DNA from 2 places in the Streptomyces sp. NBC_00376 genome. Region 1 is predicted to be linked to the other one. Evidence: predicted binding sites of a transcription regulator. Region 1 holds the regulator's gene; the other holds the start of a gene.

What was found. Region 1 encodes HrcA, which represses chaperone genes, less so after heat shock. Its sites were predicted from a motif close to TTNGCACTCNGNNNNNCNGAGTGCNAA; they were not measured.
Region 2: groES (co-chaperone GroES) is a predicted target of HrcA. The motif match lies at 6,112-6,138, and genes of this name have one in related genera.

What each region holds. Positions count from the first base shown of each region.
Region 1 is NZ_CP107960.1:5,881,572-5,891,393, forward strand. It holds gene OG842_RS26410 (AMP-dependent synthetase/ligase) at 1-161, shown strand, start outside; gene OG842_RS26415 (ATP-binding SpoIIE family protein phosphatase) at 346-2,271, shown strand; gene hemW (radical SAM family heme chaperone HemW) at 2,344-3,585, shown strand; gene OG842_RS26425 (DUF3097 domain-containing protein) at 3,623-4,441, opposite strand; gene OG842_RS26430 (MBL fold metallo-hydrolase) at 4,474-5,196, opposite strand; gene hrcA (heat-inducible transcriptional repressor HrcA) at 5,396-6,412, shown strand; gene dnaJ (molecular chaperone DnaJ) at 6,413-7,549, shown strand; gene OG842_RS26445 (nitronate monooxygenase) at 7,765-8,838, shown strand; gene OG842_RS26450 (16S rRNA (uracil(1498)-N(3))-methyltransferase) at 8,835-9,581, shown strand.
Region 2 is NZ_CP107960.1:3,551,394-3,561,215, reverse strand. It holds gene OG842_RS15810 (RNA polymerase sigma factor) at 1-1,234, shown strand, start outside; gene OG842_RS15805 (VOC family protein) at 1,297-1,761, shown strand; gene OG842_RS15800 (hypothetical protein) at 1,819-2,484, shown strand; gene OG842_RS15795 (hypothetical protein) at 2,535-2,900, shown strand; gene OG842_RS15790 (class I SAM-dependent methyltransferase) at 2,924-4,195, opposite strand; gene OG842_RS15785 (polysaccharide deacetylase family protein) at 4,278-5,321, shown strand; partial or broken gene OG842_RS15780 (polysaccharide deacetylase family protein) at 5,318-5,449, shown strand; gene OG842_RS15775 (DUF6234 family protein) at 5,527-6,003, opposite strand; gene groES (co-chaperone GroES) at 6,290-6,598, shown strand; gene groL (chaperonin GroEL) at 6,697-8,322, shown strand; gene OG842_RS15760 (hydroxyacid dehydrogenase) at 8,454-9,482, opposite strand; gene OG842_RS15755 (carbohydrate ABC transporter permease) at 9,518-9,822, opposite strand, start outside.

The DNA of each region.
Region 1 (9,822 bases):
TGCAGCGCTGGCAGACCATCAAGAAGTTCCGGCTGCTGCCCCGCGACCTGGACATCGAGCACGGCGAGCTGACGCCCAGCCTCAAGCTGAAGCGGCCGGTCGTCGAGCGCGAGTACAAGGGCCTCATCGACGACATGTACGCGGGGACCCGCGAGGCATAGGGCCTGCCCCACGGTGTTCCTCCCGCTCTTTTTCTCCGCTCACTTCGGCAACTCGTTGCTTATGGGCATGGTCCATCTGTCACTCTGTCGGTGTCGTCAGCGCCGCCCAACGAGAACAGACAGACAGCAACGAGAACAGACAGAGCGAGAACAGGTCAGGAGCTGCACCGTGGGGCCCATTCCCTTGCAGCGGGACATCGTTCAGCGTCCCGGTGATCCCGCAGGCCGTGCGGACGCACGGCCGGTCGCCCATACGTCCCTGCCCGGGAACCTCCTCGCACCCTCCGCCGCCCGCAGGTTCGTCCGGGCCGCGCTCGGCGAGTGGACCGGGCTCGGGCTGCCCGCGGCCGTGGGTTTCAGCGAGCGCGTGGCCGAGGACGCGGAAGTCGTCGTCAGTGAACTGGTCACCAACGCGGTCGTGCACGCCGGGACCAATGTGGAGGTGCTCGCCCGGCTGGAGGAGGCCGCCGAGGACGAGGTCGCGGCCCTGGTGCTGGAGGTCTCGGACCACCACCCGGCCCGCGCCGTGCGCAGCGACCGCCCGGAGTCCGGGAGCGCCGCCGACGCCGCGGAGGGCACCAGCCTCGTCGGCCCCGACGAGCCCGCCGAGTACGGTCGCGGGCTCCAGCTCGTCGGCACCCTCGCCGAGCGCTGGGGCATCACCTACCGCACCGGCCTCAAGACCGTCTGGGCCAGGCTCCCCGTGGACGACTGGAACCCCTTCCCGGAACCGGCGGCCGAGCCCGGGTTCCAGCAGGGGCTGCGCGCCGCCGAGCTGCTCGCCCCCACCGCCCGGCGTGCGCTGCGCGACGACGCGGACTGGGCCGGCCGCGGCGCGCTCTCCTTCCTCGCCGAAGCCTCCGACCTGCTCGCCGGCCAGCTCGACGAGGACATCGTGGCGGCGCTCTCCGGACAGTTACTGGTGCCCAGACTCGCCGACTGGTGCGCGATCTGGCTGGAACCCGAGAACGGCGGCCCCTCCGCCGTACCCCGGCTCGCCAGCATCTGGCACCGGGACGAGGCCGAGACCGGGGAGCTGCGCACCCTGCTGGAACAGGACCCGATCCGGCTCCCCGAGCGGGTCGGCACCGGGCCCGTCTCCATGCCGTGGCCCGGCGGCGAGGAGGAGGGCGCGAAGGCCGACGAGCCCGCCGCGTCCGCCCTCGCCTACCGGATCACCTCGGGCGGCCGGACACTCGGCGCCGTACTCCTCGGCCGGGAGGGCCTCGCCCGCGTCCCCGACGAGGTGACCGCGCTCATCGAGGACTTCGTGCGCCGGGTCGGCCTCGCCGTCGGCGCCGCCCGCGAGTACACCCGGCAGGCCACCATCAGCCGCATCCTGCAGCGCGCCCTGCTGCCCGGCAAGGTCGCCGACATACCGGGGGTCACCAGCTCACTGGTGTACGAACCCAGCGACGACGGCGTCGTCGGCGGTGACTTCTACGACATCTTCCCCTGCCCCGGCGACCGCTGGTGCTTCGTGCTGGGCGATGTGCAGGGCAGCGGCCCCGAGGCCGCCGTCGTCACCGGCCTCGCCCGCCCCTGGCTGCGGCTGCTGGCCCGCGAGGGCTTCGGCGTCGGCGAGGTCCTGGACCGGCTCAACCGGCTGCTCCTCGACGACGCGATGGAGGCCGCCGAGGCCGCCGCGCTCATGGTGGCCGCCGCCGGCGGCCAGCAGACCCCGGACACCGGGCAGTCCCGCTTCCTGTCCCTGCTGTACGGAGAGCTCGTACCGCTGCCCGGCGGCGGCGTGCGCTGCACCCTGGCCAGCGCCGGCCACCCGCTGCCGCTGCTGCTGCGGCCCGACGGCGAGGTGCGCCCGGCCGCCGAGCCGCAGATGCTGCTCGGGATCTTCGACGACGTCGCGTACGAGAGCCAGAGCTTCGAGCTGGCGCCCGGCGACAGCCTGCTGTGCGTCACGGACGGGGTGACGGAGCGGCGCTGCGGGCCGCTGATGTTCGACGACGGGGACGGACTGTCCCAGGCGCTGGCCGGCTGCACCGGGCTGTCGGCGGACGGGATAGCGGACCGGATCAAGCGGGCGGTGCATGAATTCGCCGAGCGGCCGCCCGACGACGACCTGGCGCTGCTGGTGCTCCAGGCGGGGTGAGGACGCGTGGCCGGGGACGGGCGGCCTCCGTGATCACGGGCGTGGCCGGGGGTTCCCCGGCGGCGAGCGACAATGGGCGGTATGCCTTCCGTACTGCCCGATGGTGAACCCGTACCCGACGACGGGGCGCTGCCCCGCCATGCCCTGGAAGGCGCGGCCGGCCGGCCGCTCGGCTTCTACCTGCACGTGCCGTACTGCGCGACCCGCTGCGGCTACTGCGACTTCAACACCTACACCGCCACCGAGCTGCGCGGCTCCGGCGGTGCGCTGGCCTCCAGGGACAACTACGCCGAGCATCTGATCGGCGAGGTCCGCCAGGCCCGCAAGGTCCTCGGCGACGATCCGCGCCCGGTTCGCACGGTCTTCGTCGGCGGCGGTACGCCGACCCTGCTGGCCGCCGCGGACCTGGTCCGGATGCTGGGGGCGATCCGCGAGGAGTTCGGGCTCGCGGACGACGCCGAGATCACCACCGAGGCCAATCCGGAGTCCGTCTCCCCGGCGTACCTCGTCGAACTGCGTGAGGGCGGCTTCAACCGGATCTCCTTCGGGATGCAGAGCGCCCGGCAGCACGTGCTGAAGATCCTGGACCGTACGCATACGCCGGGGCGGCCCGAGGCATGTGTCGCCGAGGCCCGGGAGGCGGGCTTCGAGCACGTCAACCTCGACCTGATCTACGGCACGCCGGGGGAGTCCGACGACGACTGGCGGGCCTCGCTGGACGCGGCGATCGGGGCGGGGCCGGACCATGTGTCGGCGTACGCGCTGATCGTCGAGGAGGGCACCCGGCTGGCCCGCCGGATCCGGCGCGGCGAGATCCCGATGACCGACGACGACGCCCACGCCGACCGGTACCTGATCGCGGACGAGGCGATGGCCGCGGCGGGCTTCTCCTGGTACGAGGTGTCGAACTGGGCCCGCACGCCCGAGGGGCGCTGCCTGCACAACGAGCTGTACTGGCGCGGGGCCGACTGGTGGGGCGCCGGACCCGGGGCGCACAGCCACGTCGGCGGGGTGCGCTGGTGGAACGTGAAGCACCCGGGCGCGTACGCGCAGGCGCTGGCCGAGGGGCGGTCGCCGGGGGCCGGGCGCGAGATCCTCTCCGAGGAGGACCGGCGGGTCGAGCGGATCCTGCTGGAGCTCCGGCTCCAGGACGGGTGCCCGCTCGACATCCTGGCCCCGGCCGGTCTGGCCGCTTCCCGCCGTGCGCTGGCGGACGGGCTCCTGGAGCCGGGGCCGTACGAGCGGGGGCGGGCGGTGCTGACCCTGCGGGGCCGGCTGCTGGCGGACGCGGTGGTGCGGGACCTGGTGGACTGAGGGCGGGGGCTCCGCCCCTGGGCCCCCGCCTCCCCGGCTACTCGGGTGCCGTCACGAAGTCGATCAGGTGCTCCACCGAGCCCAGCAGGGACGGCTCCAGGTCGCGGTACGAGTGGACCCTGGACAGGATGTGCTGCCAGGCCGCGCCGGTGTTCTCCGGCCAGCCGAGCGCGCGGCACACGCCCGTCTTCCAGTCCTGGCCGCGAGGGACCACGGGCCAGGCCGTGATGCCCACGGAGGACGGCTTCACCGCCTCCCACACGTCGATGTAGGGGTGGCCGACCACCAGTACGTTCCCGTCCGTGACCTGGTCGGCGATCCGGGACTCCTTGGAGCCGGGGACCAGGTGGTCGACCAGGACGCCCAGCCTGGCGTCCGGGCCGGGGGAGAACTCGCGCACGACGGCGGGAAGGTCGTCGATGCCCTCCAGGTACTCGACGACCACGCCCTCGATCCGCAGGTCGTCGCCCCAGACCCGCTCGACCAGCTCCGCGTCGTGCCGGCCCTCCACATAGATCCGGCCCGCCCGCGCGACCCGGGCGCGCGCCCCGGGCACCGCGACCGAACCCGAGGCCGTCCGCGCGGGGCGCACCGGAGCGGCGGCCGAGGGGCGTACGAGGGTGACGACCCGGCCCTCCAGCAGGAAGCCGCGCGGCTCCATCGGGAACACCCGGTGCTTGCCGAAGCGGTCCTCCAGGGTCACCGTCGGACCCTGGGCCGTCTTCTCGCAGCGGATCACCGCGCCGCAGAATCCGGTGGCGACCTCCTCCACGACCAGATCGGCTTCGGCGGGCACCTCGGGAACGGGGGCGGACCTCTTCCACGGCGGGGTCAGGTCCGGCTGGTAGCTGCGCATCGGACGACGATAGGACGACTTGGCCCCGGGGGTCACGACACGCCGAAGCGCACGGCCAGTTGTTCGCGCTGGTCGCGTACGAACGCCGCGTCCACCACCGCCCCGTGCCCCGGCACGTACACCGCGTCCTCGCCGCCCAGCGCCAGCAGCCGGTCCAGGGAGGCCGGCCACCGGGCGGGGAAGGCGTCCCGGCCCGCCTGCGGTTCGCCGGACTCCTCGACCAGGTCGCCGCAGAGCACGATCGCGGGGGAGCCGGGGACGACCGCCACCAGGTCGTGGCTGCTGTGCGCGGGGCCCACGTCGGCCAGCAGCACCTTGCGTCCGCCGCCCAGATCGAGCGTCCACTCGCCGCACACCTCGTGCTGCGGCGCGACCAGCGCGTCGACGGCCTCCACCGCGTCGTGCTCCTCGACCCCGTGGCGCACGGCCGAGCTGTGCAGCTCGTCCTTCCCGTGCTTCAGCAGCTCGGCCATGCCGACCGCCCCGTACACCTGGGCGCCGGAGAACGCGGCCGTGCCCAGCACATGGTCGAAATGGGGATGGCTGAGTGCGATATGCGTCACCCTCCGGCCGAGCAGGGCCTGCGTCTGGGCCCGCACCTCGGCGCCCTCGCGGAGCGTCGATCCGGTGTCGTAGAGGAGCACTCCGTCCGTTCCCGACACCAGTGCGACCGTCGCGTCCCACCCGGGAAGGCGCCTCCGCCCCACTCCGCGACCGAGTCGCTCCCAGCCGAACTCTTCCCAAGAGGCATCCATACCGTGACGCTATCCGCAAACCACCTGTGAGGTCGCGAGGTAGCGTGGTCGGTCGCCCTTGCTAGGTCCCCACTCGGCCGCCGTACACTGGCCGGGGGGTTGCTGGCACTCGCGTTGACAGAGTGCCAGGCGGATTCCTGGGCAGAGAAACAGGAACGACCCGAGAACCAACGAGGAAACACAGCTGGAGGTGTGCGCGATGCTCAGCGAACGCAGACTCGAAGTGCTTCGCGCCATCGTCCAGGACTATGTCGGCACGGAGGAGCCCGTCGGCTCCAAGGCGCTCACCGAGCGGCACAAGCTGGGAGTCTCCCCGGCAACCGTCCGCAACGACATGGCGGTGCTGGAGGACGAGGGCTTCATCGCCCAGCCCCACACCAGCGCGGGACGCATTCCGACGGACAAGGGCTACCGGCTCTTCGTCGACAAGCTCGCGGGGGTCAAGCCCCTCTCGACGCCGGAACGTCGCGCCATTCACAATTTCCTCGACGGCGCGGTCGACCTCGACGACGTCGTGGGCCGCACCGTACGGCTGCTCGCGCAGCTGACCCGGCAGGTCGCCATCGTGCAGTACCCCTCGCTGACCCGCTCGACGGTGCGGCACGTGGAACTGCTCTCCCTGGCACCCGCCCGGCTGATGCTCGTGCTCATCACGGACACCGGCCGGGTCGAACAGCGCATGATCGACTGCCCCGCCCCGTTCGGCGAGACCTCTCTCGCCGATCTGCGGGCCCGGCTCAACAGCCGGGTCGTCGGACGCCGCTTCGCGGACGTCCCGCAGCTGGTGCAGGACCTGCCGGAATCCTTCGAGAGCGAGGACCGGGGAACCGTGTCCACCGTGCTCTCCACCCTGCTCGAAACCCTCGTCGAGGAGACGGAGGAGCGGCTGATGATCGGCGGCACCTCCAACCTCACCCGCTTCGGGCACGACTTCCCGGTGATGATCCGGCCGGTGCTGGAGGCACTGGAGGAGCAGGTCGTGCTGCTGAAGCTGCTCGGCGAGGCCAAGGACTCGGGCATGACCGTACGTATCGGGCACGAGAACGCCCACGAAGGGCTCAACTCCACGTCCGTCGTCGCGGTCGGCTACGGTTCGGGCGACGAGGCAGTCGCCAAACTCGGCGTGGTCGGACCGACCCGCATGGACTACCCCGGAACGATGGGAGCGGTACGCGCAGTGGCACGTTACGTCGGACAGATCCTGGCGGAGTCGTAAGTGGCCACGGACTACTACGCCGTACTCGGCGTGCGCCGCGACGCATCTCAGGACGAGATCAAGAAGGCATTCCGGAGGCTCGCCCGCGAGCTGCACCCGGATGTGAACCCCGATCCGAAGACCCAGGAGCGGTTCAAGGAGATCAACGCCGCCTACGAGGTGCTGTCGGACCCGCAGAAGAAGCAGGTCTACGACCTCGGCGGCGACCCGCTGTCCGCCTCCGGCGGCGGTGGCGCGGGCGGATTCGGACAGGGCGGCTTCGGCAACTTCTCCGACATCATGGACGCGTTCTTCGGTACGTCGTCGCAGCGCGGGCCCCGTTCGCGCACCCGGCGCGGCCAGGACGCGATGATCCGTCTGGAGATCGATCTCGCCGAGGCGGCGTTCGGCACCACCAAGGACATCCAGGTCGACACGGCCGTCGTCTGTACGACGTGCAGCGGTGAGGGCGCCGCCCCAGGCACCTCCGCCCAGACCTGTGACATGTGCCGCGGCCGCGGCGAGGTCTCCCAGGTCACCCGGTCCTTCCTCGGCCAGGTCATGACCTCGCGGCCCTGCCCGCAGTGCCAGGGCTTCGGCACGGTCGTGCCGACCCCGTGCCCGGAGTGCGCCGGTGACGGCCGCATCCGCTCGCGGCGCACGCTCACCGTGAAGATCCCCGCCGGTGTCGACAACGGCACCCGCATCCAGCTCGCGGGCGAGGGCGAGGTCGGCCCCGGCGGCGGCCCGGCCGGCGATCTGTACGTGGAGATCCACGAGCTCTCGCACTCGGTGTTCCAGCGCCGCGGCGACGACCTGCACTGCACGGTCACCATCCCCATGACGGCGGGCGCGCTCGGCACCAAGGTGCCGCTGGAGACGCTCGACGGCCTGGAGGAGGTCGACATCCGGCCGGGCACCCAGTCCGGCCAGTCGGTGCCGCTGCACGGCCGCGGCATCACGCATCTGCGGGGCGGCGGGCGCGGCGACCTGATCGTGCACGTCGAGGTGATGACCCCGACGAAGCTGGACCCGGAGCAGGAGCGGCTGCTGCGCGACCTGGCGAAGATGCGCGGCGAGGAGCGGCCCACCGGCCAGTTCCAGCCCGGCCAGCAGGGGCTGTTCTCCCGGCTGAAGGACGCCTTCAACGGCCGCTGACCGGTCCCGCACACCGTTTCCGGACGCCGGACGGACCCGCTCGGCGGGCCTGTCCGGCGTTCGCGTGCGGGCCTGCCGGTGTCCGCGTACGAACCTGTCCGGCGTTCGCGTATGAACCCGTGCGGTGTTCGCTTACGGACCTTGTCCGGCGTTCAGTACAAAGCGGGCCCCGTCCCGCGCGCCCCGCGCCGCGCGGGACGTGACACGATGCGGTCATGTCATCCGCGTTGACCGATCTCTGCCGGTATCCGATCGTGCAGGCCCCGATGGCGGGGGGCGCATCCTGTCCGCAGCTCGCCGCCGCCGTCTGTGAGGCGGGCGGGCTCGGTTTCCTCGCCGCCGGGTACAAGACGGCGGACGGCATGTACAACGAGATCAAGCAGCTGCGCGGGCTGACCGGTCAGCCCTTCGGCGTCAATCTCTTCATGCCGCAGCCGGCGCTCGCCGACCCGAGCGCCGTCGAGGTGTACCGGCACCAGCTCGCGGGCGAGGCCGCCTGGTACGAGACCCCGCTCGGTGATCCGGACTCCGGCGGCGACGACAACTACGACGCCAAGATCGCCATCCTCCTGGAGGACCCGGTCCCGGCCGTCTCGTTCACCTTCGGCTGCCCGACCCGCGACACCCTCGACGCGTTCGCCGGCGTCGGCACGTACACCGTCGTGACGGTCACCACGCCCGAGGAGGCCCAGGCCGCCCAGTGGGCGGGCGCCGACGCGGTCTGCGTCCAGGGCGTCGAGGCGGGCGGCCACCAGTCCACCCACCGCGACGACCCGCAGACCGACGGCGCCGGAATCGGGCTGCTCTCACTGGTCTCCCAGGTCCGCGAGACCGTGCAGATACCGATCGTCGCCACCGGCGGGCTGATGCGCGGCTCCCAGATCGCCGCGGTGCTCGCCGCGGGCGCGGAGGCGGCGCAGCTCGGCACGGCGTTCCTCATCTGCCCCGAGTCCGGGGCGGGCCTGCTGCACAAGCAGGCCCTGACCAACCCGCTGTTCGTACGGACCGCCCTGACCCGGGCGTTCTCCGGCCGCCCGGCCCGCGGCCTGGTCAACCGGTTCATGCGCGAGCACGGCCCGTACGCCCCCGCCGCCTACCCGCAGGTCCACTATCTGACCGCCGGGCTGCGCAAGGCGGCGGCGAAGGCCGGGGACGCGCAGGGCATGGCCCTGTGGGCGGGGCAGGGACACCGGATGGCACGCGAGCTGCCGGCCGGCCGGCTGGTCAGGCTGCTCGCCGAAGAACTGGACGCCGCACGGACGGCAGTGAGCACAAGGAGTACGCAGTGACCGCACCGGTCTTCGTCGTCGAACAGGTCCCCGGCGGACCCGAGTTCGTCCTGGAGGGGCCCGAGGGCCGGCACGCCGTGTCGGTCAAGCGGCTGCACGCCGGTGAGGACGTCGTACTCACCGACGGGCGCGGCCACTGGGCGGAAGGCGTCGTCCTGGCCGCCGAGGGCAAGGACCGGCTCGTCCTCACCGGTCTGACCGGGGTCCGGGAGGAGCCCCCGCCCGTTTCCCGCATCACCGTCGTCCAGGCCCTGCCCAAGGGTGACCGGGGCGAGGTCGCCGTGGAGACGATGACGGAGACCGGGGCCGACGCGATCGTGCCCTGGCAGGCGTCGCGCTGCATCACGCAGTGGAAGGGCGACCGCGGCCTCAAGTCCCTCGCGAAATGGCGCAACACCGCCCGGGAGGCGGGCAAGCAGTCCCGCCGGGTGCGCTTCCCCGAGGTGGCCGACGCGATGACGACCAAGCAGGTCGCCGCGCTGCTGGCCGCGGCGGACTTCGCCGCCGTCCTGCACGAGGACCGGGAGCACGACAGCGAACCGCTGGCCACCGTCCCGCTCCCCGAACAGGGCGAGATCGTGCTCGTCGTGGGTCCCGAGGGCGGGGTGTCGCCGCAGGAACTGGCGGCGTTCGCCGCGGCGGGTGCCAGGACCTGCCGGCTCGGCGCGAGCGTGCTGCGCACCTCCACGGCGGGCACGGCGGCGACCGCTCTGCTGCTGGGGCGCACCGGCCGCTGGTCGTGAGGCCGGCGCGAGCTCCGTCGTGAGGCCGCAGCACGCCCCGTCGTGAGCCTGCCGCGCGCCCCGTCGCGTGCGCCGGAGCCGCTCACGGTTTTGGCGGCAAGCCGTCTACCGCTTCGTGAGCGAACGGTGGGAAGCTGCCCGTATGGGGACATCAAGGGCATGGGGTCAGGTAAGAGAACGGCGCTTTCTGGCCGCGTCCGCACTCGTGGTCGCGGCGGTCGCGGGAGCTGCCGCCTGTGAC
Region 2 (9,822 bases), 2.3 Mb from region 1:
GGCGGTCTTCAGGATCGAGTCGGCGCGGATCATCGCAGGTGTCACCCGCATCGTGCGGGACGTGGGCATCGCCGAGGAACTCGCGCAGGACGCCCTGGTGGCCGCACTGGAGCAGTGGCCGGAGTCAGGTGTCCCGGACCGGCCGGGCGCCTGGCTCATGGCCACCGCCAGACACCGCGCGATCGACCTCGTACGCCGCAAGGAGACCTACGCGCGCAAGCTCGCCGAGGTGGGGCGGTCCCTGGAGGACGTGCCGCCGCCCGAGCCGCCGGAAACCGACGACATCGACGACGATCTCCTCCGGCTGATCTTCACCGCCTGCCACCCGGTGCTCTCCACCGAGGCCCGGATCGCCCTCACCCTGCGGCTCCTCGGCGGACTCACCACCGAGGAGATCGCCCGCGCGTTCCTGGCCCCCGAACCGACCGTCGCCCAGCGCATCGTCCGGGCGAAACGGACCCTGGGCCGCGAGGGCATCCCCTTCGAGGTGCCGTACGGACCGGAGCGCGCCGCCCGCCTCGGCTCCGTGCTCGAAGTCATCTACCTGATCTTCAACGAGGGCTACGCGGCGACCGCGGGCGACGACTGGCTGCGCCCGGCGCTCTGCGAGGACGCGCTGCGGCTGGCCCGGGTGCTCGCCGGCCTGATGGCGCGGGAGCCCGAGGTCCACGGACTGGCGGCGCTGCTGGAGCTCCAGGCCTCGCGCACCGCCGCCAGGACCGGTCCGGACGGTGCGCCGGTGCTGCTCGCCGACCAGAACCGGGCCCGCTGGGACCGCCTGCTGATCCGGCGCGGGATCGCGGCCCTGGAGCGGGCCGTGGCGGCGACCGGTCAGGGGGCCGGGCTCGGCCCGTACACCGTGCAGGCCGCGATCGCCGCCTGCCACGCGCGCGCCGTGACGTACCAGGACACCGACTGGACCACCATCGCCGCCCTCTACGACCGCCTCGCCGCGATCGCGCCGTCCCCGGTCGTCGAGCTGAACCGGGCCGTGGCCGTCTCGATGGCGCGGGGCCCGGCCGCCGGACTCGCCCTGGTCGACGCCCTGACCGACGACCCGGCGCTCCGGGACTACCACCTGCTGCCCAGCGTGCGCGGGGACCTGCTGGCCAGGACGGGGCGTACGGACGAGGCGCGGGCGGAGTTCTTACGGGCCGCCGGACTGGCCCGCAACGAACGGGAACGGACGATGCTCCTGGAGCGCGCGGAACATCCGGCCCGCGACGGCCGATGAGTTCCGGCCGACGCACGGGTCCACCTTCCACAGCCTCCCGTACCACCCGACAGGAGCAGACCGTGCAGAAGATCACCACCTTCCTGTGGTTCGACACCCAGGCCGAGGAAGCCGCGAACTACTACGTGTCCGTCTTCGGCGGCGACTCCGAGGTGCTCAGGACGACGTACTACCCCGGGGCCGGGCCGGGGGAGACGGGATCGGTCATGACCGTCCGGTTCCGGCTGGCCGACCAGGAGTACGTCGCGCTCAACGGCGGCCCGCAGTTCCCCTTCACCGAGGCGATCTCGCTCTCCGTGGACTGCGCCACGCAGGAAGAGGTGGACACCCTGTGGGCCGAGTTCACCGCGGACGGCGAGGAGGGGCAGTGCGGCTGGCTCAAGGACAAGTACGGCCTGTCCTGGCAGCTCGTGCCCCGCGGGTTCGAAGAGGCGCTGTCCGACCCGGACCCCGACAAGGCCGCGCGGGCCATGAAGGCGATGACGGGCATGCGGAAGCTGGACATCGAGGCGTTGCGCAACGCGTGAGCAACACCTGAGAAACGCCTTAACCGGCCTGCGGGCACGGTCGGTAGGGTCATGCCCATGTCTCGACGCGCACAGCTGCCGCCACCGCCGCCGCCCGTGGAAATACGCTCCTGGCCCGACCGGGAGGCGCTGCTCGCCGACCGGGCCGCGGTGCTCGGGGCGCTGGTGAAGGCCCATGTCTCGCCGGGGCAGCTGGCGATGCTGTGGCTGTGGGGTGCGATCTGCGCGCTCGGCTGGCTCCTGGTGGGCACGGCGCTCGTCACCTTCGAGGAGTCGTACGACGTCATCAGCGCCGGGGTCGGTGTGATCATCGCCGCCATGGGTGTCTGCTGCATGGTGCCCGCGGTCGTCCTCGTCGTCATCGGCCTGCGCCGGGACCGCAGGATCCGCCGACTGCTCGACGCCTGGGGCGGGTTGGACCGCGATCCGGCAGGTGACGCGGCGCTGCGGATGCCGGGCGCCGGCACCGCCTGGATGCTGATGTCCTCCGTGCTGTGCGGGGTCGGGGCGGTCACGTGCTTCGTGGTCCCGGCGACCGCCACCCCGGGCAGATCCACCTACAGCATGGTCGCCCTGGTCATGGGGCTCGGGCTGATCGGCTGGCTCGTCGGACTCATCGGCCTCGTCAAGGCGTCCGCCCACCGGCGCTGGGTGCGGCGGGTACTGGCCGGGGCGCCCGCCCCGCAGCCGCTGATCTCCGTCGGGGGCGGCGCCCACCGCTGACCGCGGACCTATCCTGACGGGACACATGGGTCACGCCGGGGGAGGGCGACATGGAGTGGTACTGGTGGGTGCTCATCATCTTCTGGACGGGCGGCTTCGGATGGGCCGTCGACAACGTCCGTACGGCGCTGCGCAACCGGCACGACCGCAAGCTGGAACTGCTCGACGCGGCCAAGCAGGAGCGGCTGGCGCTCGAAGCGGCGAACAGGCCGCCGGAGCCGGTCTGCGGCTGCACCCACCATCTCGCCAAGCACGACAAGCAGGGCAAGTGCCATGAGCGGGTCGAGGTGCCGACGGCCTGGGACGAGGCCAAGAAGCCGGTCCGTTTCGAGTCCGGACAGTGCAACTGCCAGCAGTACGTGGGCCCTCAGCCGCTATCGCAGGTGTACGCCGAGGACCTGACCGACCTCGCCTGACGGCCGCCCGTCCGCCCGTCCGGTCAGGCCGGGCGGGCCAGCGGGTGGCCGATCAGCATCGTCGGTGCCCCGGCCACCCGGGTCAGGAAGACCGTCGCGGACTCGGGCCCCTGGAGCTTCATCCTGCGGCGCAGTTCCTCCGGTTCGACCGCCGAGCCGCGCTTCTTGACGGTCAGCACGCCCACCTTCCGCTCCCGCAGCAGCGCCTTCAGCTTCTTCATGTTGAAGGGGAGTTGGTCGGTGATCTCGTACCCGGAGGTGTACGGGGACTCGTACGGCTCGTCGCTCGTGATGTACGCGATCGTCTCGTCGAGCAGCCGGCCCTCGCACCGCTCGACGAGGTCGGCGACCAGATGGGCGCGGATGACGGCGCCGTCCGGCTCGTACAGATAGCGGCCCACCGGGCCGACCGGCGGGGCGGGCGGCGGGGCCGCGGACCACAGGGTGGCCCCGGCCGGGAGCACGGTGGCGCGGTACGAACCGGCCGCGAAGCCCTCGCCGAACCAGAGCACCGCCTCCTTCACGTCGCCGCCGTCCGAGATCCACTCGGCCTCCGCCTGCGCCGGGATCGCCTCGTGCGGGATGCCCGGGGCGATCTTCAGGGCGGCCCGGGGAGCCGCGAGCGCGGCACCGGTCGCCCAGGAGAGCGGCGGCGAGTACGCCTCGGGGTCGAAGATCCGGCCCCGCCCGCCGCGCCGGGCCGGGTCGACGAAGACCGCGTCGTACGACGAGGTGTCGACTCCCGCGACATCGGCGCACCGCACCTCGATCAGACCGTCCAGGCCCAGCGCGGCGGCGTTGGCACGGGCCACCTCCGCGGTCAGCGGGTCGCGGTCGACGGCGAGCACGCGGATGCCCGCCCGCGCGAGCGCGAGCGCGTCGCCGCCGATCCCGCAGCAGAGATCGGCGACGCTGCGCACCCCGCCCGCGGCGAACCGCCGTGCGCGATGGGTGGCCACCGACGTACGGGTCGCCTGCTCGACGCCGTTGGGCGTGAAGAACATCCGGTACGCGTCCTCGGCGCCGAACTTCGCCACCGCCCGCTGCCGCAGTCGCGCCTGGCCCAGTGCCGCCGAGACCAGGGCGGCCGGGTGGGAGCGGCGCAGCCGGGTGGCGGTGGCGAGTTCCTGGGAGGGGTCGTACGACCGCAGTCCGTCCAGGAGCGCGGTGCCCTCGGGGGTGCGCAGGGCCTGGAAGGCGGCGATGGGGCCGGGGGCGTCGGACCGGTCGTCGGCGGCGGACGGGTCGCTGGCGTCGGACGGGTCGTTCGGGGCGAGAGCGTTCACCCGCCCCATTGTGAGCCAGCCGGGTAGAGCGGCGGGCCCGGCGGCGGTGTCGGGCCGGGAGGCCCGTCCAGTGCTGGCAGTATGCGGCGCCATGCAGCTTGTACGACAAAACGAAAAAAACACCATGAAACGGAGCGAGCCGGGCATGCCCCGGTCCGGGCGCGACCGGGGCTCGGGCGCGCACCGGCCCGCCTGCGCCGTCCTGGCCGCACTCCTGGTCGCCGCGGTCGGCTCCGGCTGTGCCTCCGGGGCCGGCGAACAGGCGGGCGACACCGAACACCGGGACCGGCCCCTGGCCGGGAACCCGGAGCCGAACCCTGGTTCGAACCCCGCCGCCGGGCACCCGGGCGGCCCCGGACAGCGGCCCGGCCAGGGCCGCGCACCCGACGGGTCCCATGAGAACGCGCAGCTCGCTCCGGCCGTGCGGGCGGCGCTCGCCAAGAAGTGGGGGCTGGAGAGGACGCCGCTGATCGCACCGCCGCCACCCGCCGTGAAGCCGCGCATCACCACCCGCGAGGGGTTCGAGGTGAAGGGCGGCAACGACTCGCTGCCGCCGGTCTTCACCACCGTCCCGACCAAAGACCGGATCGTCTTCCTGACGATGGACGACGGCTCCGAGAAGGACCCCGAGCTGCTGCAGATGATGGACGAGCTGGACATCCCGTACAGCGCCTTCCTCAGCGACTACGAGGTGAGCGACAACTACGGGTACTTCGGCGAGGCCCAGCGGCTGGGCGTCTCCATCAACAACCACACGCTCAACCACCCCTATCTGCCCGGACTCCCGTACGACGAGCAGGAACGCGAGATCTGCCACCAGCAGGAGATCATCGAGAAGCAGTTCGGCAAGCGGCCCGTCCTCTTCCGCCCGCCGTACGGCAACTACAACGGCGACACCCTCCGCATCGCGCAGTCCTGCGGGATCAAGGCCGTGCCCCTCTGGAACGCCGAGGCGTTCCCGGACCACATGGAGTGGCGCGAGGAGGACCAGGACCTGCACCCGGGCGACATCATCCTCACCCATTTCCGGGGGCGCGGTGAATGGGGCGGCAGCATGGCCGACCTGGTCCGGGCGGTCATGAAGACCGTCACGGACCGGGGATACGCCGTGGCCCGGCTGGAGGACTACGTATGAGAAAGGCGCACCGGCTGCTGGCCGGACTGCTGGCGGCCGGTGCGCTCCTGGCCGCCACCGGCTGCGCCCAGTCGGTGGACCCGATCGAACGGCTGGGCCGCAAGGCCGCCCAGAAGGTGCATCACCCGCAGCGGACGCCCGCGGCGGGCCCGCCCGCGCACGGTGATCACGGCGAGTCGGGGTCGATGGTCGTGATCTCCTGCGGTCAGCTGCCGGAGTCCCGGCACTCGCGGCTGTCGCCGCCACTGAGGCACTGGTGGTCGGTCCGGCCGGGACCGTACGAGGGAGCGGGCGCGGGCGCCGGGTGCGAGCGGCGGTAGTCCTCGTGGCCGGCCTGCACGGTGACCACGCACAGCGCCAGCGCCGCCAGCACCTGGAGCGCGCCCGCCCGGGGCCAGTTGCTGCGGATCAGCACGACGGCGATCAGGCCGATCACCGCGGCGATCGAGCCGAGGACGAGGACGGGCGTCCAGTCCATCGGCGGCGGGCCCGTGGTCTCCGAGCCGTCGAGGTCCGCCCGGGAGAAGGCCGGCTGGATGGTGGCGACCGCGCAGATCAGCCCCTCCAGGAGGGTCAGCAGCAGCCCGAGCACCACATCGAGGCAGCCGTTCACGGTGCGCGATTCGTACGGGCGCCGCCCGGACGCGGGGTCCGGCTGCCGGTACGGAGAAGGGCGGGTCATCTCCCCACGGTCGTACGGAACGGTCCGGTGCGTCCGTACGTTGCCTCCATGTTGTCCGGACTGTTGTCCGGACCGGTGTCCGGAAGTGCCACGCCACGATCGTCTGAATTGGCACTCCGCTTGACCGAGTGCTAATCCCGGTCATAGTCTCGGTGCTGGCACTCACCACTGGAGAGTGCCAGCAGTACTGCGCGACTGGCAGGTCCGGCACCCGCGACGACGGATCGACCTGGTCGCCACCCAAAGACTGTTACCCCGTGAGATCTCCGAAGGGGGAGACCGGATCGTGTCGACCGCCAGCACCAAGGTTGCGATCAAGCCGCTCGAGGACCGCATTGTGGTCCAGCCGCTCGACGCCGAGCAGACCACGGCCTCCGGCCTGGTCATTCCGGACACCGCCAAGGAGAAGCCCCAGGAGGGCGTCGTCCTGGCCGTGGGCCCGGGCCGCTTCGAGAACGGCGAGCGCCTTCCGCTCGACGTCAAGACCGGCGACGTCGTGCTCTACAGCAAGTACGGCGGCACCGAGGTGAAGTACAACGGCGAGGAGTACCTCGTCCTCTCGGCTCGCGACGTGCTCGCGATCGTCGAGAAGTAATTCACCCACGTTTGCTTCTGTTCTGCGCCCCTGGCCCCCGCGAATAACCAGCCGGGTGGTCGGGGGCGCAGTTCGTTCGAGAGGAAAGCTCAGCTCCCATGGCGAAGATCCTGAAGTTCGACGAGGACGCCCGTCGCGCCCTTGAGCGCGGCGTCAACAAGCTTGCCGACACGGTCAAGGTGACGATCGGCCCCAAGGGCCGCAATGTCGTCATCGACAAGAAGTTCGGCGCTCCCACCATCACCAACGACGGTGTCACCATCGCGCGCGAGGTCGAGCTCGACGACCCGTACGAGAACCTCGGTGCCCAGCTGGTGAAGGAGGTGGCGACCAAGACCAACGACGTCGCGGGTGACGGTACGACCACCGCCACCGTGCTGGCCCAGGCGCTCGTCCGCGAGGGTCTGCGCAACGTCGCCGCCGGTGCCTCCCCGGCCGCCCTGAAGAAGGGCATCGACGCCGCGGTCAAGGCCGTGTCCGAGGAGCTCCTCGCGACCGCCCGCCCGATCGAGGACAAGACCGACATCGCCGCCGTGGCCGCGCTCTCCGCGCAGGACCCGCAGGTCGGCGAGCTCATCGCGGACGCGATGGACAAGGTCGGCAAGGACGGTGTCATCACCGTCGAGGAGTCCAACACCTTCGGTCTGGACCTCGACTTCACCGAGGGCATGGCCTTCGACAAGGGCTACCTGTCCCCGTACATGGTGACCGACCAGGAGCGTATGGAGGCCGTCCTCGACGACCCGTACATCCTGATCCACCAGGGCAAGATCGGCTCGATCCAGGAGCTGCTCCCGCTGCTGGAGAAGGTCATCCAGGCCGGTGGCTCCAAGCCGCTGCTGATCATCGCCGAGGACGTCGAGGGCGAGGCGCTGTCGACCCTCGTCGTCAACAAGATCCGTGGCACCTTCAACGCCGTCGCGGTGAAGGCCCCGGGCTTCGGTGACCGCCGCAAGGCCATGCTCGGCGACATCGCCACCCTCACCGGTGCGACCGTCATCGCCGAGGAGGTCGGCCTCAAGCTCGACCAGGCCGGTCTGGACGTGCTGGGCACCGCCCGCCGCGTCACCGTCTCCAAGGACGACACCACGATCGTGGACGGCGGCGGCGAGCCCGGCGACGTCAAGGGCCGGGTCAACCAGATCAAGGCCGAGATCGACGCCACCGACTCCGACTGGGACCGCGAGAAGCTCCAGGAGCGCCTCGCGAAGCTGGCCGGCGGCGTGTGCGTGATCCGCGTCGGTGCCGCCACCGAGGTGGAGCTCAAGGAGAAGAAGCACCGTCTGGAGGACGCCATCTCCGCGACCCGCGCCGCGGTCGAGGAGGGCATCGTCTCCGGTGGTGGCTCCGCCATCGTCCACGCCGTCAAGGTGCTGGACGGCAACCTCGGCAAGACCGGCGACGAGGCCACCGGTGTCGCGGTCGTGCGCCGCGCCGCCGTCGAGCCGCTGCGCTGGATCGCCGAGAACGCGGGCCTCGAGGGCTACGTCATCACCTCGAAGGTCTCCGAGCTCGACAAGGGCCAGGGCTTCAACGCCGCGACCGGCGAGTACGGCGACCTGGTGAAGGCCGGCGTCATCGACCCGGTCAAGGTCACCCGCTCCGCGCTGGAGAACGCCGCGTCCATCGCGTCGCTGCTGCTCACGACCGAGACCCTGGTCGTCGAGAAGCCGGCCGAGGAAGAGGCCGAGGCCGGCCACGGCGGTCACGGCCACTCGCACTGACGCCTGGCCACCGGCTCCCGGCCGCCGAGGGCTCACCGCCCTCGGAAGGCCGAGCAGCCCTCGGAAGGCCGAAGGCAGCAGAAGGCCCCCTGCCCCACCGCTCGACGGTGGGACAGGGGGCCTTCGGGCATTCAGGCCGAGTGGCTCAGGCTCCCGGAGTGCACCGGGTCCGCGAAGGGCAGGCCGGCCGCGAACCGCTCCAGCTCGTCCAGCGCCTGGTCGGCCATCCGGTGCAGCTCGTCGCCCAGCGAACCCGCGACGTGCGGGGTGAGCAGCACGTTCGGCAGGGTGTACAACGGCGAGTCGGCGGACGGGAGTTCGGGGTCCGTCACATCCAGCACCGCCTGGAGCCGCCCGGCCGTCAGCTCGGGCAGCAGCGCGCCCTCGTCGATCAGCGAACCCCGCGCCGTATTGATCAGCGTCGTCGCGTCCGCCATGGCGGCCAGCTGCGTCGCACCGATCAGATGGTGGGTCTCCGGGAGCTGGGGGGCGTGCACCGAGACGACGGAGCTGCTCGCGCACAGCTCGTCGAGCGAGGTGAGCCGTACACCGAGCCGTGCCGCCTCCGGGCCGTCCACGTACGGGTCGTACAGCAGCACGTCCAGGTCGAAGGGGCGCAGCAGCTCGATCACGCGCCGGCCGATCCGGGAGGCGCCGACGATGCCGACGGTACGGCGGTAGTTGCCGGCCCCGTCGAGCTCCCCGAGCCAGTTGTGCTCGGCGCGCAGGCCGCGGTAGCGCTCCGCGGAGTGCAGCACCCGCTTGCCGGCGAACAGGATCGCGGCGAGGGTGAATTCGGCGACCGGCAGGGCGTTGGCCCCGGCCGCCGAGGTGACGGTGATACCGCGTTCCCAGCAGGCGTCGGTGATGTGGTGCTTCACGGAGCCCGCGGCGTGCACGACGGCCCGCAGCCGGGGCGCGCCCGCCAGTACCCCGGCGGTGAGCGGGGTCGCGCCCCAGCAGGTGAACAGCACCTCGGCCTCGGCGAGCGCGGCGGCCGCCTCGGGCGTCGGGTCGGCCAGGTCGTGGGCGACGAAGTGCGGGTCGGTGCGGGTGAGGGCGGCCAGCCGGGTGCGGTGGCGGTCGGCGAGGAGACGGTCGGCGATGCCGGGGCCCATCGCGAGCAGGGCCGTCGGCCGGTTGTCAGTGGCGTGGGGCATGGTGGGACTCGTACTCCTCAGGGCTCGCGGTGAGGTCACTTGACGCTGCCGGCGGTCAGTCCGGCCTTCCAGTGCCGCTGCAGCGAGACGAAGGCGACGATCAGGGGGATGACGGCGAGGAGGGACCCGGTGACGACGAGCGGGTAGAAGCTCGGCTCGCCGTGGGTGTTGGTGTTCCAGGAGTACAGACCGAGGCTCAGCGGGAAGAGCTTGCGGTCCGAGAGCATCACGAGGGGGAGGAAGAAGTTGTTCCAGATCGCGGTGAACTGGAAGAGGAAGACCGTCACGAAGCCCGGCATGACCATGCGCAGTCCGATGGACCAGAAGACGCGCAGCTCGC